DNA from 4 places in the Pseudoalteromonas rubra genome. Region 3 is predicted to be linked to each of the others. Evidence: predicted binding sites of a transcription regulator. Region 3 holds the regulator's gene; each other region holds the start of a gene.
The links. The regulator FliA, encoded in region 3, starts transcription of late flagellar genes. The targets are predictions, from matches to a motif close to CTAAAGNTNNNNNNNNNNNNGCCGATA.
Positions count from the first base shown of each region.

Region 1 (3,117 bases), 1.2 Mb from region 3:
ATGCCTGGGCTGCTGTCGCGTACCAATTCGTTAGTCCTGACTCAACGCCATTGCACTGAACTGGCCCCCTTGGCTCTTCCATGGTGCACCCTTGCGCCAATAAGGACGCAACACGCCTGGCAATTGCAGCACCTGAATCAATCAGGGTCACCGACTCAGAGATAACCTCACTCAAAGGTTTCGCAATAATAGGAAAGTGCGTACACCCCAGGACTAAGTGATCCAGCCCTGTGGCGAGTTCAAGTTGTTTGATCTCAGCGGCAAGCTGCTCACTATCAATCTCACCAGACCAATAAAACTGCTCAGCCAGCTCAACCAATTTAGTCGACTGATACAAATCAACCTGGCATTCGTTCGCGAATTGCGTAATGAGTTGTTGGGTGTATGTATTTCCGGACGTTGCAGGCGTCGCCAGTAAGCCAATATGTCGACTACGACTGGCGATGGCTGCAGGCTTGATGGCAGGCACAACTCCAACAATCGGGATAGAGGTTAACTGACGCGTGGATTCCAATGCATAAGTTGAGGCGGTATTGCATGCAATCACTATGATATCGACCGGATGCAACTCGCGATCAAACCACTTTATCAGGGCAGCCAAACGCTGCTGAATGGTCTGCTGGGACTGTAAGCCATAAGGCAGCAGCACGTTGTCCATCACATAGCTATAATCCGCATGAGGCAGTACTGCACGAATGTGCTCAAGCACGCTGGTTCCGCCGATACCAGAATCAAAAACGAGAATGTGTGGCACATGCGCTCCTTAATTACAGTTCGCGCGCAGTGTGCCACGGTCAGGGTTTAAAATAAATACTTGTGTCAGCTTAAGCCGAGTGGGTTCAGACGCTCTATTATACCTGCTGGTCTTGCTTCTCAGCTTGACGTGATTCCAGGGCGCTGAAGAAGCCTTCAGCATAATCCAGAAACTCATTCAGACGTGCCTGGCCCTCATTGATCCACGCCATAATATCCGGTAACTGAGCTTCTATACCCAGTCCTTTCGCCTCATCATGGATCCCTTCCAAACGCTGATCCAATGGCTGTAATGCTTTTTCCAGATCTTTCATCGGATTACTTTGCTGATACTGAGCAATCGCTGCCGAGGTTTTAGTCTGGCGCAAGTCCATGGTGAAGTTGACGATTTGTTCACTGTTAATGCCCAGCTCCTGCACTTTGGCAAAGGCATCGTCATAATCACCAGCAAAAAAGGTGTCGCTGACATCACGAATATCTTTCATCATATCATTGATGGCAGCCTGTTCATCTTCATTCAGCTCCCCATTCACACTGATAGAAAAGTTAAGTTCATGACTGCTCTGCTCACCATAAGCAAATCCTTCGCCATCGCCATTGCGCGCGTAACTGGCCGCCTTAGACTGACTCATCGCATCACTGAATGAAATTACCACTTCATCGCCTTCTGCTGTGGTAAAGGCGTATTCAGCCTGATTCGATAAGCTGGCAAACTGAGCGGCACTAACAGAGACTTGCTGAGGCTTAGGATCAAACAACTCTTTTTCAAATTCGTCCAGACCGTTAAAAATACCTTCTCGGGACTTTTCTATCCCATCTTCAATTTCATCATTGAATAAACCAGTGCCTTTTAACTCTTCGGACGCTTCATCAATCCCCATCTGCACGCCCTTGCGTGCTTGATCAAGCATACTCTTGAGTGTGTCGTCGTCTTCCCCTGCGGCTTTGGCTTTCTTCACAGCCCCCTGTACAAACCCCAACACATTTTTAACTATTTCCTCAAAATCAAACAGCGGCTTGTCTTTTTCTTCTTTTTTCTCAATGCCCAGCGCCTGCGCCAGTTTATCATCGAGCATTTTTGCCGCTGCCTGGGATTTGTTTCCGTGGTAACTATCCGTATTAATTGACATATTAGGGATAAGCGATTTAGCTTTACCCGCGTTATGCTGCATCGCCGGATTCAACAGCTGATTCAACTGTCCGATTTTCATGTCTGCTCTCCGCTTTACTTGATAGTTGGTTATCGGCCAAAACGCCATAAGCTTAAGTGTATTGTACAATAAAAGAGCAAAAAGTTTTGCTCTGTGCTGGACAAATCGAAAGCGCATCCTAAAATAGCGCCTCTTTGCATTAACTATGGTGGTTTTAATATGGCGGTGATCACGATTGACACTTCGACCTACGAGCAACAGTTGAAAGAAAAACAACAGCGGATCAGTGCGCAATTTGCCCGCTTCGATGCGCCACAGCTGGAAGTGTACTACTCCCCCAAAAGCCACTATCGTCAGCGTTGTGAGTTCAGAGTCTGGCATGATGGTGACGATCTGTTCCACATCATGTTCGACCAACAAACCAAAGAGAAGATCCGAGTGGATCAGTTTGATCCAGGTGCGCCTCTGGTCAATGAAATGATGCAAGTGATGATGAATAAACTACGTCACAACGAGATCCTGCGCCGTAAGCTGTTTCAGATTGACTATCTCACCACACTCAGTGGAGAAGTACTGATCAGCCTGCTTTATCACAAAGCACTGGACGATGCCTGGCAAGAAGCTATGCAAGCGCTGCGTCACGAGCTACAGCAGAGCTATAAAGTCGACTTTATCGGCCGAGCCAGAAAACAAAAAGTGGTATTTGGTGATGACTTTGTGACTGAACGGCTGACTGTTAATGACAGGCAGTACACCTATCAACAAGTCGAAAACAGCTTTACTCAACCCAATGCTGCAGTAAACGAAAAGATGCTGGCCTGGGCACAAGACTTGTGCGCACCACTGCAAAACGACTTACTTGAACTGTATTGTGGCAATGGCAACTTTTCCATCGCCCTGGCGGGTCAATTTAATCGGGTATTGGCCACAGAAATTTCTAAGTCTTCTGTACACTCAGCGCAATACAATATCGCAGCCAATAAGGTAGATAACCTTGATATCATTCGTATGTCGAGTGAAGAATTTACAGCAGCGATGAAGGGCGAAAAACAGTTCTCTCGCCTCAAGGGGATAGATCTACACAGTTACAACTGCCAGACCATTCTGGTAGATCCTCCGCGCGCAGGCATGGATGAATTAACCTGTAAACTGGTCAGCCAATACGACAACATCATCTATATTTCCTGCAACCCGGATACGCTGGAACGTGATT
Region 1 covers NZ_CP013611.1:3,165,119-3,168,235, reverse strand. Annotated here, with positions in the region: gene murI (glutamate racemase) at 1-754, opposite strand, end outside; gene AT705_RS13800 (DUF5610 domain-containing protein) at 852-1,964, opposite strand; gene trmA (tRNA (uridine(54)-C5)-methyltransferase TrmA) at 2,124-3,117, shown strand, end outside.
Region 1: a site for FliA is predicted at 1,995-2,021, ahead of AT705_RS13800 (DUF5610 domain-containing protein). Genes of this name have one in related genera too.

Region 2 (3,117 bases), 690 kb from region 3:
GCAAAGTGCGCAGCTGCTCAGGCTGCTCTATTAATGCCAAAAGGGGATATTTGCTGTTATCAAGACTCATATTGATTACGTTATCCTGGGCAGAGTTCGCTGACTTGGTTGTCATTGTTATCCGCCATTAAATTTATAAATTCTGTGCTGGGTGCTCGGCGCTTTGTTCGGCGTGCAGTGTGCAATGCACCACAGTATAACTTAACTAGTAATTAATTTAGCGACTTATCAGTTGATTGCTAGTCGGTTTACAGCCATTAATGATCTCTGGCAATAATATAATCAGCCAGCAAAGCCAGGGTTTGTGTGTCTGCATCAATATCCTGTAGTGCCCGCTTTGCTTCTTCTACGAGTGCCTGTGCTTTTTGCTTTGCACCTGATAACCCTAATAGTGCTGGATACGTAGATTTATTGTGTTCCAGATCAGATCCCTGAGGTTTGCCCAGTACCTCAGTGTTACCTTCGATGTCGAGAATGTCATCCTGAACCTGGAATGCCAGGCCAATACTCTGACCATAGTCACGCAGTCGAGCAAGGGTATGTCCTGACACATCAGGAGCACACAGCGCGCCGAGCTCAATAGCACAAGTCAGCAGTGCGCCTGTTTTTAAGCGGTGGATCCGCTCCAGCTCAGCAAGGCTCACAGACTTATCCGTAGCTGCCAAATCCAGAGCCTGACCACCAACCATACCTTGTAAGCCAGATGCCTTTGCAAGGGTCTTGATCATCGCAATCTGATTTGCTGCCGAAACGGAAAACGTATGTGCCGATAATAGCTCAAAAGCCAGAGTTTGTAGCGCATCGCCAGCCAGGATTGCTTGTGCTTCATCAAATGCAATGTGGCACGTTGGTTTACCGCGACGCAGGTCATCATCGTCCATGGCCGGAAGGTCATCATGAACCAATGAATAACTGTGGATACATTCGACGGCCGCTGCAGCGATATCGAGATCGCGAGGCGCGGCACCAAAGATTTGTCCGGTTGCATAGACCAGAAATGGGCGTAATCGCTTACCACCATTACTAATGCTGTAACGCGCTGCAGCAATGGCTGTGTCGTCACTGTCCAGTTCTTGAGCGAAATACGCTGCTACAGTTTCTTCGACCTGCGCTCTGGCATGAGCAAGTTGTGCTTGTAAATCCAATGTTTATTCCAGCTCGTCCGTAAATTCATTTAGCGGGCTTTGCTCGTCATTACCGAGCAAAATCGCCACTTTCTGTTCTGCCTGTTGCAGCTTTTGCGAGGAAGCATTGGCCAGCTTTATCCCGCGTTCAAATTGCTTGAGCGACTGTTCCAGGGTGAGTTCGCCCCGTTCCATGCCCTGTACAATGCTTTCAAGCTCGTCAACAGCTTCTTCAAAGCTCATGTTTTCCGGTTTTTTTGTCGCCATGTTGCAGTATTCACTTTGAGCTAAATTAAAAAACGCCTAATTTTATGAGTATTACAGATTGAGGTCAAAGATCTCTCAGAATTTTTGCGTTATACAGTCAGGATGGCTTGCGGATTCGCAATTTCAAAGCAATTTAATATAATTGGGTTAAGTTATTGCAAAACTGGCCGATAACTCTGTCGATAATAATAACTGCGTGATAGATAGCGGGTAAATTCCTTTGGAGGGTGTGTGGATTTAGCAACCGTGATTGGGATCTTAGGGGCCATAGGCTTGATTGTGATGTCCATGGTACTTAGTAGTGATGGCCAGGTCGCCATGTTTTACAACACTCCATCAGTGGTTATTGTGTTTGGTGGCTCGATTTTTATCGTGCTGTCGAATTTTACCATGAGCCAGTTTTTTGGCATTGGTAAAGTGGCTGGTAAAGCCTTTATGTTTAAGCTGGAAACGCCGGAAGAGTTGATTGAAAAAGCGGTTGAGCTGGCAGATTCTGCGCGTAAAGGTGGCTTCCTGGCATTAGAAGAGGCTGAAATTCCCAATTCCTTTATGCGCAAAGGCGTAGACATGCTGGTAGATGGTCACGATGCGGATGTGGTCAGGGCAACCCTGCAAAAAGACATTGCGCTGACTTCGACGCGTCACGAAATGGGGGCTGGGTTGTTTAAGTCTCTGGCAGACATTGCCCCTGCAATGGGGATGATTGGTACCTTAATTGGTCTGGTAGCCATGCTATCAAACATGGATGACCCAAAAGCGATTGGACCTGCGATGGCCGTTGCGCTATTGACGACATTGTATGGTGCGTTTCTGGCCAATGTGGTGGCCATCCCAATTCAGGTAAAACTGGAGCTGCGTAAGGATGAAGAAGAACGCAACCAACGTTTGATTCTGGATGCCATTTTAGGAATTCAGGACGGTCAGAACCCGAAAGTGATAGAAGGTATCTTGAAAAACTATTTGCCTGAATCCAAACGGGGTGCTGATGCCGAGGAGTAATTATGTCTGACGAGAACGAATGCAAATGTCCCCCACCAGGCTTACCTGCCTGGATGGGGACTTTTGCCGATCTGATGTCTCTGCTGATGTGTTTCTTCGTATTGCTGCTGGCGTTTTCAGAAATGGATGTACTCAAATTTAAGCAGATCGCAGGCTCGATGAAGTTTGCATTCGGTGTGCAAAACAAGATTGAGGTAAAGGACATTCCCAAAGGCACCAGTGTAATTGCCATGGAGTTCACGCCGGGTAAACCTGAGCCTACCCCTATTGAAACGATACAACAGCAGACGGTTGAAATGACGCAGCAGATGCTGGAGTTTCAGGCGGGTGATGAGAGCTCTGCGGGTGGACGACAGGAACAGCGCGGTAATAAGCGTGGTGGTGAGTCTTCCAGTACAGCACAGGAGCAGTCGATGACGCAGGCCATTGCGGCTGCCGAGCAGGAACAGGTTAATGAGCTGGTGAAGAAAATCGCCCAGCAGCTCGAAAAGCAAATCATGGATGGTGCGATTGAACTGGAGTCATTGGGACAGCAAATTATTATACGGATCCAGGAGAATGGCTCATTCCCTTCTGGCAGCGCATTCTTACAACCTAAGTTTAAGCCCGTGATCCAGGATATTGCCCAGTTACTTAAAGATGTACCTGGCGAAATAACGGTGTCCGGGCATACGGATGACTTCCAGTTTTCGAATGAGCTGTATAGCAATAACTGGGATTTGTCAGC
Region 2 covers NZ_CP013611.1:3,704,215-3,707,331, forward strand. Annotated here, with positions in the region: gene dxs (1-deoxy-D-xylulose-5-phosphate synthase) at 1-70, opposite strand, end outside; gene ispA ((2E,6E)-farnesyl diphosphate synthase) at 258-1,145, opposite strand; gene xseB (exodeoxyribonuclease VII small subunit) at 1,149-1,391, opposite strand; gene pomA (flagellar motor protein PomA) at 1,623-2,390, shown strand; gene AT705_RS16125 (flagellar motor protein MotB) at 2,393-3,117, shown strand, end outside.
Region 2: a site for FliA is predicted at 1,538-1,564, ahead of pomA (flagellar motor protein PomA). Genes of this name have one in related genera too.

Region 3 (3,117 bases):
AATCACATCCATCAATTCTGGTGTTACCTGACGCTGTCCCTGACGCAGGACATCAAACACGTTTTCCGCACCGTGACAAGCGTCTACCAACTCAGTCATGCTCAGGAAGCCTGCGCCCCCTTTAACGGTATGGAAACCACGGAAAATCGCATTTAACAGCTCTTTATCTTCCGGGTTGTTTTCTAGTTCGACAAGCTGCTCAGATAACAGTTCGAGTATTTCCCCAGCTTCAACAAGAAAGTCTTGTAAGATATCTTCATCGACTTCAAAGCTCATTCGCATACTCTCCTATTAGAAGCCCAAACTAGACAACAGGTCATCAACTTCATCCTGCCCAGATACGACATCATCTCGAGACTCAGCGTCCAAAATTGGACCCTCAGGACCTGATAACTCGTCAGTAACGGCGGGGGCTGTAGTTTGTGCCTGTGGCTGGGCTGCAGTTTGTTGACTTTCATCTGCGCTGCCGAATACGGTCAACAAGTGAATTAGGCTGTCTTCAACTTCACGAACCAACTCAATGACACGCCGGATAACCTGTCCGGTTAAATCTTGATAATCTTGTGCCATCAACACATTGGTCATCAGATTTTGTAATTCATCTGTACGGCCTTTTGACGACTGCATAAAACTGTCAAGATCGTGGCACAAGGATTTGAACTCTCCAAGCTGGATATCCCGGCTCATTAATCTGTCCCAGGTGGGCTTAATTTCAGAGAGTTCATCGGCTAGTTCTTGGGCTAAGGGAAGACTTGCTTCTACGGCATCCATGGTTTTATTGGCAGCGCTTTCGGTCATCTCCATGACGTAATTAAGGCGCTGCTTGGCATCTGGAATGGCTTCTGTCGTGAGATCAGCTAAACGGGTATCTAACTCAAAATTCTTCAACGATTCATGAAGTTGTCGAGTTAGCTTCCCCACTTCAGCAAAAAGCTCTGATTGTTCTTTATTGGTGGCCTCAATTAATATCTCATCAGCCTTTTCCTGCTCACCTTGTTCAAGGTATTCAACGAGCAGTTTAGCCTGTTCCAGAGTTATCTGTGGCACAGAAGATGTTGACATAAGCCTACCCTTATCAATACTAGCCTAAACGTTCGAACACTTTTTCTAGTTTGGTTTTCAGGGTGCCTGCCGTAAACGGCTTAACGATGTAACCATTAACTCCAGCCTGGGCAGCAGCAACGATTTGTTCTTTTTTCGCTTCCGCTGTAACCATGAGTACTGGGATGTGTTTAAGCTTATCATCAGCACGAATTGCACGAAGCAAATCGATACCTTGCATGCCTGGCATATTCCAGTCAGTTACGACGAAGTCGAATTCCTGATTTTGCAACATTGGAAGTGCCGTACTGCCATCATCAGCCTCTTGAACATTGGTAAAGCCTAAGTCTCTTAGCAGGTTTTTGATTATTCTTCTCATCGTAGAAAAATCATCAACCACGAGAATTTTCATGTTCTTATCCAAAACTTCCTCCGGTGAGGTTTGAACCTATATTGTAAAACTAACTCTAATTGATCCAGTCATTGATCTTCGCACGAAGCTTGATCATTGCTTGACCGTGAATCTGACTCACTCGAGATTCGCTGACCTCTAAGATCGCACCAATCTCTTTTAAATTCATCTCATCGTTATAATACAAAGACAACACCAAAGCATCGCGCTCAGGTAAAGTCTTGATCGCATTGACTAACGATTCGTTAAAGCGCTCATTTTTAACATTATTGAATGGTTTGTCTAGCGCAAAATCGTTGCCTGCGGGAGAAATTACGTCTTCATCTACCCCCAAGTCTTCGATGCCGATCACTTTACTTGCATTGACATCATGTAAAATATGATGGTACTCATCTAGCGTAATATCAAGTTTTTCAGCGATTTCAGTATCTTTTGGTTCCCGTCCAAGCTGTGCTTCTAGCTCAGCAATGGCCTCTGCAACCATGCGACCGTTTTTGTGTACCGAGCGGGGCGCCCAGTCACCACGGCGGATCTCGTCAATCATTGCGCCACGAATTCGAATTCCTGCAAAAGTTTCAAAGCTCGCCCCTTTGCTCGCGTCAAAATTTTTGCAGGCTTCTATCAGTCCAATCATACCTGACTGGACTAAATCATCGAGCTGAACACTGGCTGGTAATCTGGCTAACAAATGACAGGCCACCTTTTTCACTAAAGGCGTATGACGTTCCACCACCTTATGTAGGTGGTCTGTCGTTTTATATCCCGCCATGCGGTTGACCGGTGAAGCCATCTTTAACCGTTTACCAATTGCTCAATAAAGAATTCCAAATGACCTGAAGGTTGGTGGGGAATGGGCCACTTGACAGCTTTGCTTGCCAGGCCTCTAAATGCCACAGCAGCAGGTGAATTAGGATAAAGCTCAACGATGGTTTTTTGACGGCGTGAAGATTTACGCATATTTTCGTCGAATGGGATCGTTGCAACCAGCTCTAAAGCGACATCTAAAAATCGGTCTGTAACCTTGGACAGCTTAGCAAATAACTCCTGCCCTTCTCTTAAGCTGCGCACCATATTGGCCACAATTTTGAACTTGTAGACGCCATGTTCACGGCTTAATACTTTGATAAGCGCATATGCATCAGTAATAGAAGTCGGCTCGTCACACACTACAACCAGTACATCCTGTGCAGCACGAGAGAAACTCAGCACCATGTCTGAAATGCCAGCCGCCGTATCGACGATTAAAATATCAAACTCGCTGCTAAGCTCACTGAAGGCACGGATCAAGCCTGCGTGCTCGGCAGGCGTTAATTCGACCATATTTTGTGAGCCTGACGTTGCAGGCACGATACGGATCCCAGCCGGACCCTCTACCAAAATTTCGTCTAGCTCGCATTCGCCGGACAATACATGAGATAAATTTTTCTCAACCCTCAAACCTAGCATGACATCACAGTTAGCCAGACCTAAGTCAGCATCAAGCACCAAGACCCGATTACCCTGCTGTCCCAACGCGATGGCAGTGTTGAGGGATACATTGGTTTTACCTACTCCACCTTTACCACCAGTCACTGCGATTACTTTTACACTGTGGTTATTTTTTTGGTTCATTCTCCGCAGGCCACTTGCTTGATCTAAAACTGTATTAATCATACATTCCTACT
Region 3 covers NZ_CP013611.1:4,389,580-4,392,696, reverse strand. Annotated here, with positions in the region: gene AT705_RS18845 (chemotaxis protein CheA) at 1-276, opposite strand, end outside; gene AT705_RS18840 (protein phosphatase CheZ) at 292-1,062, opposite strand; gene cheY (chemotaxis response regulator CheY) at 1,082-1,465, opposite strand; gene AT705_RS18830 (RNA polymerase sigma factor FliA) at 1,509-2,243, opposite strand; gene AT705_RS18825 (MinD/ParA family ATP-binding protein) at 2,246-3,106, opposite strand; gene flhF (flagellar biosynthesis protein FlhF) at 3,099-3,117, opposite strand, start outside.

Region 4 (3,117 bases), 1.3 Mb from region 3:
CTGGCATTTATGGCCGTCTGGAGATTCATATTGGCAAAGTGGTTTGTTATTCATGTTACGCCAGTTTAATCCTTCCTATTAGTAAGGGTAGCAGCATTTTTTCAGGGTAAATAAAAAATTGTATCTATGTCATTCGATTATCAGTTAAGTATCAGCAAGCGCAGACAGAGTGTTGCGATAAAAGTCACAGCGGATGGCGTTAAGGTGTTTGCACCGCAGGGTATTGATCGACAATGGCTGGAGGCCTGGCTGAAAAGCAAGTCGAGCTGGGTAGAGGATAAAAAGCGCGCAGTGTCTGCCCAGCAGCAACAGATCCAGTCACCTTTTCGTCGGTATGAAATTCAGATATTTGGTGAACGATACCAGCTGGTGCTGTCGCAGTGTCGTTCTTATATTGATCATGACGCCAAATGTATTGGTCTAAAAACCCAGGCACAACCAGGAACAGAGGGGGCGCGCAAAGCCTTATTTAAGCTCTTAAACCAGATACTGCTCAGCTATGTAACGCCGGTACTGGCTGAGTATTCGGTCCTGATGAACAGTCAGTATCAGGAATTGAAAATAAGGGAATATAAACGCCGCTGGGGAAGTTTGTCTTCAAATGGCACGTTGGCGCTTAACAGCCTGTTGGTTGGTGCGCCTAAGTGGGTTGTAGATTATGTTGTTGTGCATGAGCTGGCACACTGTCATGTGATGGCACATAACCAGGTCTTTTGGCAGATAGTGGCACGTCATTATCCCAGATATCAGGAAGCGCAGGCATACCTGAGGCAATATGGAGTTGGGTTACAGATTGAAAAGCCATAGCGCGAGGCTGGATCTACAAAGTGACACTGATGGGGTGTTGGTTTTGAGATAGGCAGCCTGACGCTTGCTTTCATGCCGTCACTTCAATAAAAAACACTGGTCCGCAATTCAGTCTGATGTGGTTGTCTGGAGATGTATGCTTGCCTGGATAAATAAGGGTTGCAATACTGCGTTAGGAAAGTGGTGGAGGGGGCTGGATTCGAACCAGCGAAGGCAGTGCCGTCAGATTTACAGTCTGATCCCTTTGGCCGCTCGGGAACCCCTCCTAAGAGAAAAACAAATTGTAAGATGGTGGAGGGGGCTGGATTCGAACCAGCGAAGGCAGTGCCGTCAGATTTACAGTCTGATCCCTTTGGCCGCTCGGGAACCCCTCCTAAGAGAATACAAATTGTGATGTGGTGGAGGGGGCTGGATTCGAACCAGCGAAGGCAGTGCCGTCAGATTTACAGTCTGATCCCTTTGGCCGCTCGGGAACCCCTCCTCAACATGGGCGCTGATAATATCAAAGTTTTTAGTGAAGTAAAGAAATGTCCTAAAGAAAATTGAAAAAATGCCGATAAATTTTCATATTTGATAAATTGTGGCGATTTTACATGCAGATAGATGGCATTTTGTGCAAAGAGGCTCAGCTGGGCAGTGCACTCAATCACAGTGTTCATGAAGCAAGACGCGGCGACTTTGGCTTGCTGCTATCTTTATTGTCTCAGGACGCATTGGATTTTAGCCAGTTTGACCTGCCTCATACGTCTCCACAGGAAGCGGATAAATCAGAAGAGGCGCTTAAAAAGGCGTTGCAGCTTGGTCCTCAAAAGCCGCTTGCGCCTGAGCAGTTCGATATGCTGATTGGTCAGAGCAATGGGTTTTTGGCCCAGGGGGGCGATCTGACCAGTCTTCGCCTCAAAGAATGTTTGCAGCCAGAGCCTTTTGCGGTACGTAACGACAAAAAGCACATTCCGCTGCATATCGTTGATAATTTGGAGCCTGCGGTGAGACAGAAGCTCGAAAATACCAGAAATCCGCAAATGCTTGTTGATAATCCCGATATAGATGCCGCGGGGTTCTATGATCAGATAGCCGGTGGTGAAATGCAATCTATGTTGCAGGTCGCGGTTTAACAAACACCATAGTGAGTTTGAAAAAACTAAGCGATGAATTAATGTTAGGTGAGCCAGCTGATGCGTGCAAACGTCATGAGCCTTTTAGAATGGTGTTGTCGTTTGGTCGAGTCTTTCTTTTGGATTCTGTCAGGCCGCTTCTCAGGCTATGAAGTCGCTGTGCGGCCTTAATTTGGTTGCAGAGCACAAAATATTGGGAGCGACGAACACGAGAAGGTCGTCTATCTAACACTGGATTACTGCATATTCAATAATCCAGATTATCTAGCCTGCCAAGCTAGCCATGACACTTTTTGAACTTCTTCCCACTTTGGCAGGGACAAGGATCATTCCTGCTAATTTTTTTCTCAGGGCAGGCAAACAGTTCTCCATCAAGATAACGCCATTGGCCGTCTTCTCTTAAAAAACGAGACCGCTCGTGCATCGTGATACACGTACTGCCATCTAGGTATGTTGCTTTAAATTCCACAAACTGATGTTCTGGAGACTCACTGCATTGAATGACTTCCAAGCCAACAAAGGTTGCATGCTCGGCAAATGCACTGATACTGGCCTCACAATTTTCTGCACGTTTAGATTGTGCATAAGTACGATGTATGTACCCTGTGTCTTTGAGGCAATAAGCACTGTATCTGGAGCGCATTAATTGCTCCGCACTGTCAGGTAGCTTTTGGCCTGCTATGAAAGGCAGACAGCACGCTTGTGCTTCTCTCTCAGAACCGCAATAACACATATTTTCTCATTTGAACTTAATGCGCAACGACAGATACTTCTTGTTCAGAAGTGCGGGTAAAGCAAAATATCTCAGTATCACTGTCAACAAGTTTAAACTGAGACAGCTGTTGTTCCGACACAATGTCTGTCCAGGTGATCACCGCTGCAAAGTTACCTTTGCATAAAGCGCTGTTAATAACATACTCTAAGTTTATCAAATGTCTTTGACGGAGCACCAGTAACTTGCTGCTATCAATTGAGCTGTTATCTAGCAGAGCTTTGCCTGGAATGTTGTCTGGTGCAATAAGCAGGGTCCATCTATGAAGTGAATTGCATCGATACAGGATTTTAAGCAGTTCTAAACTGCTTACTATGTCATCTTCCGCATATACTAATTGATAGCGTTTATTGGCTGTATTAGCCTGAGATACTGATATATTTTGCACTTGGGTATGTAACATGAGCAGACCACTGATTTTCT
Region 4 covers NZ_CP013611.1:1,109,194-1,112,310, reverse strand. Annotated here, with positions in the region: gene AT705_RS04975 (ion channel) at 1-54, opposite strand, end outside; gene AT705_RS04970 (M48 family metallopeptidase) at 127-807, shown strand; tRNA gene AT705_RS04965 (tRNA-Tyr) at 989-1,073, opposite strand; tRNA gene AT705_RS04960 (tRNA-Tyr) at 1,097-1,181, opposite strand; tRNA gene AT705_RS04955 (tRNA-Tyr) at 1,204-1,288, opposite strand; gene AT705_RS04950 (VC2046/SO_2500 family protein) at 1,401-1,922, shown strand; gene AT705_RS04945 (YchJ family protein) at 2,200-2,565, opposite strand; gene AT705_RS04940 (SulA-like leucine-rich domain-containing protein) at 2,672-3,097, opposite strand.
Region 4: a site for FliA is predicted at 1,340-1,366, ahead of AT705_RS04950 (VC2046/SO_2500 family protein). Genes of this name have one in related genera too.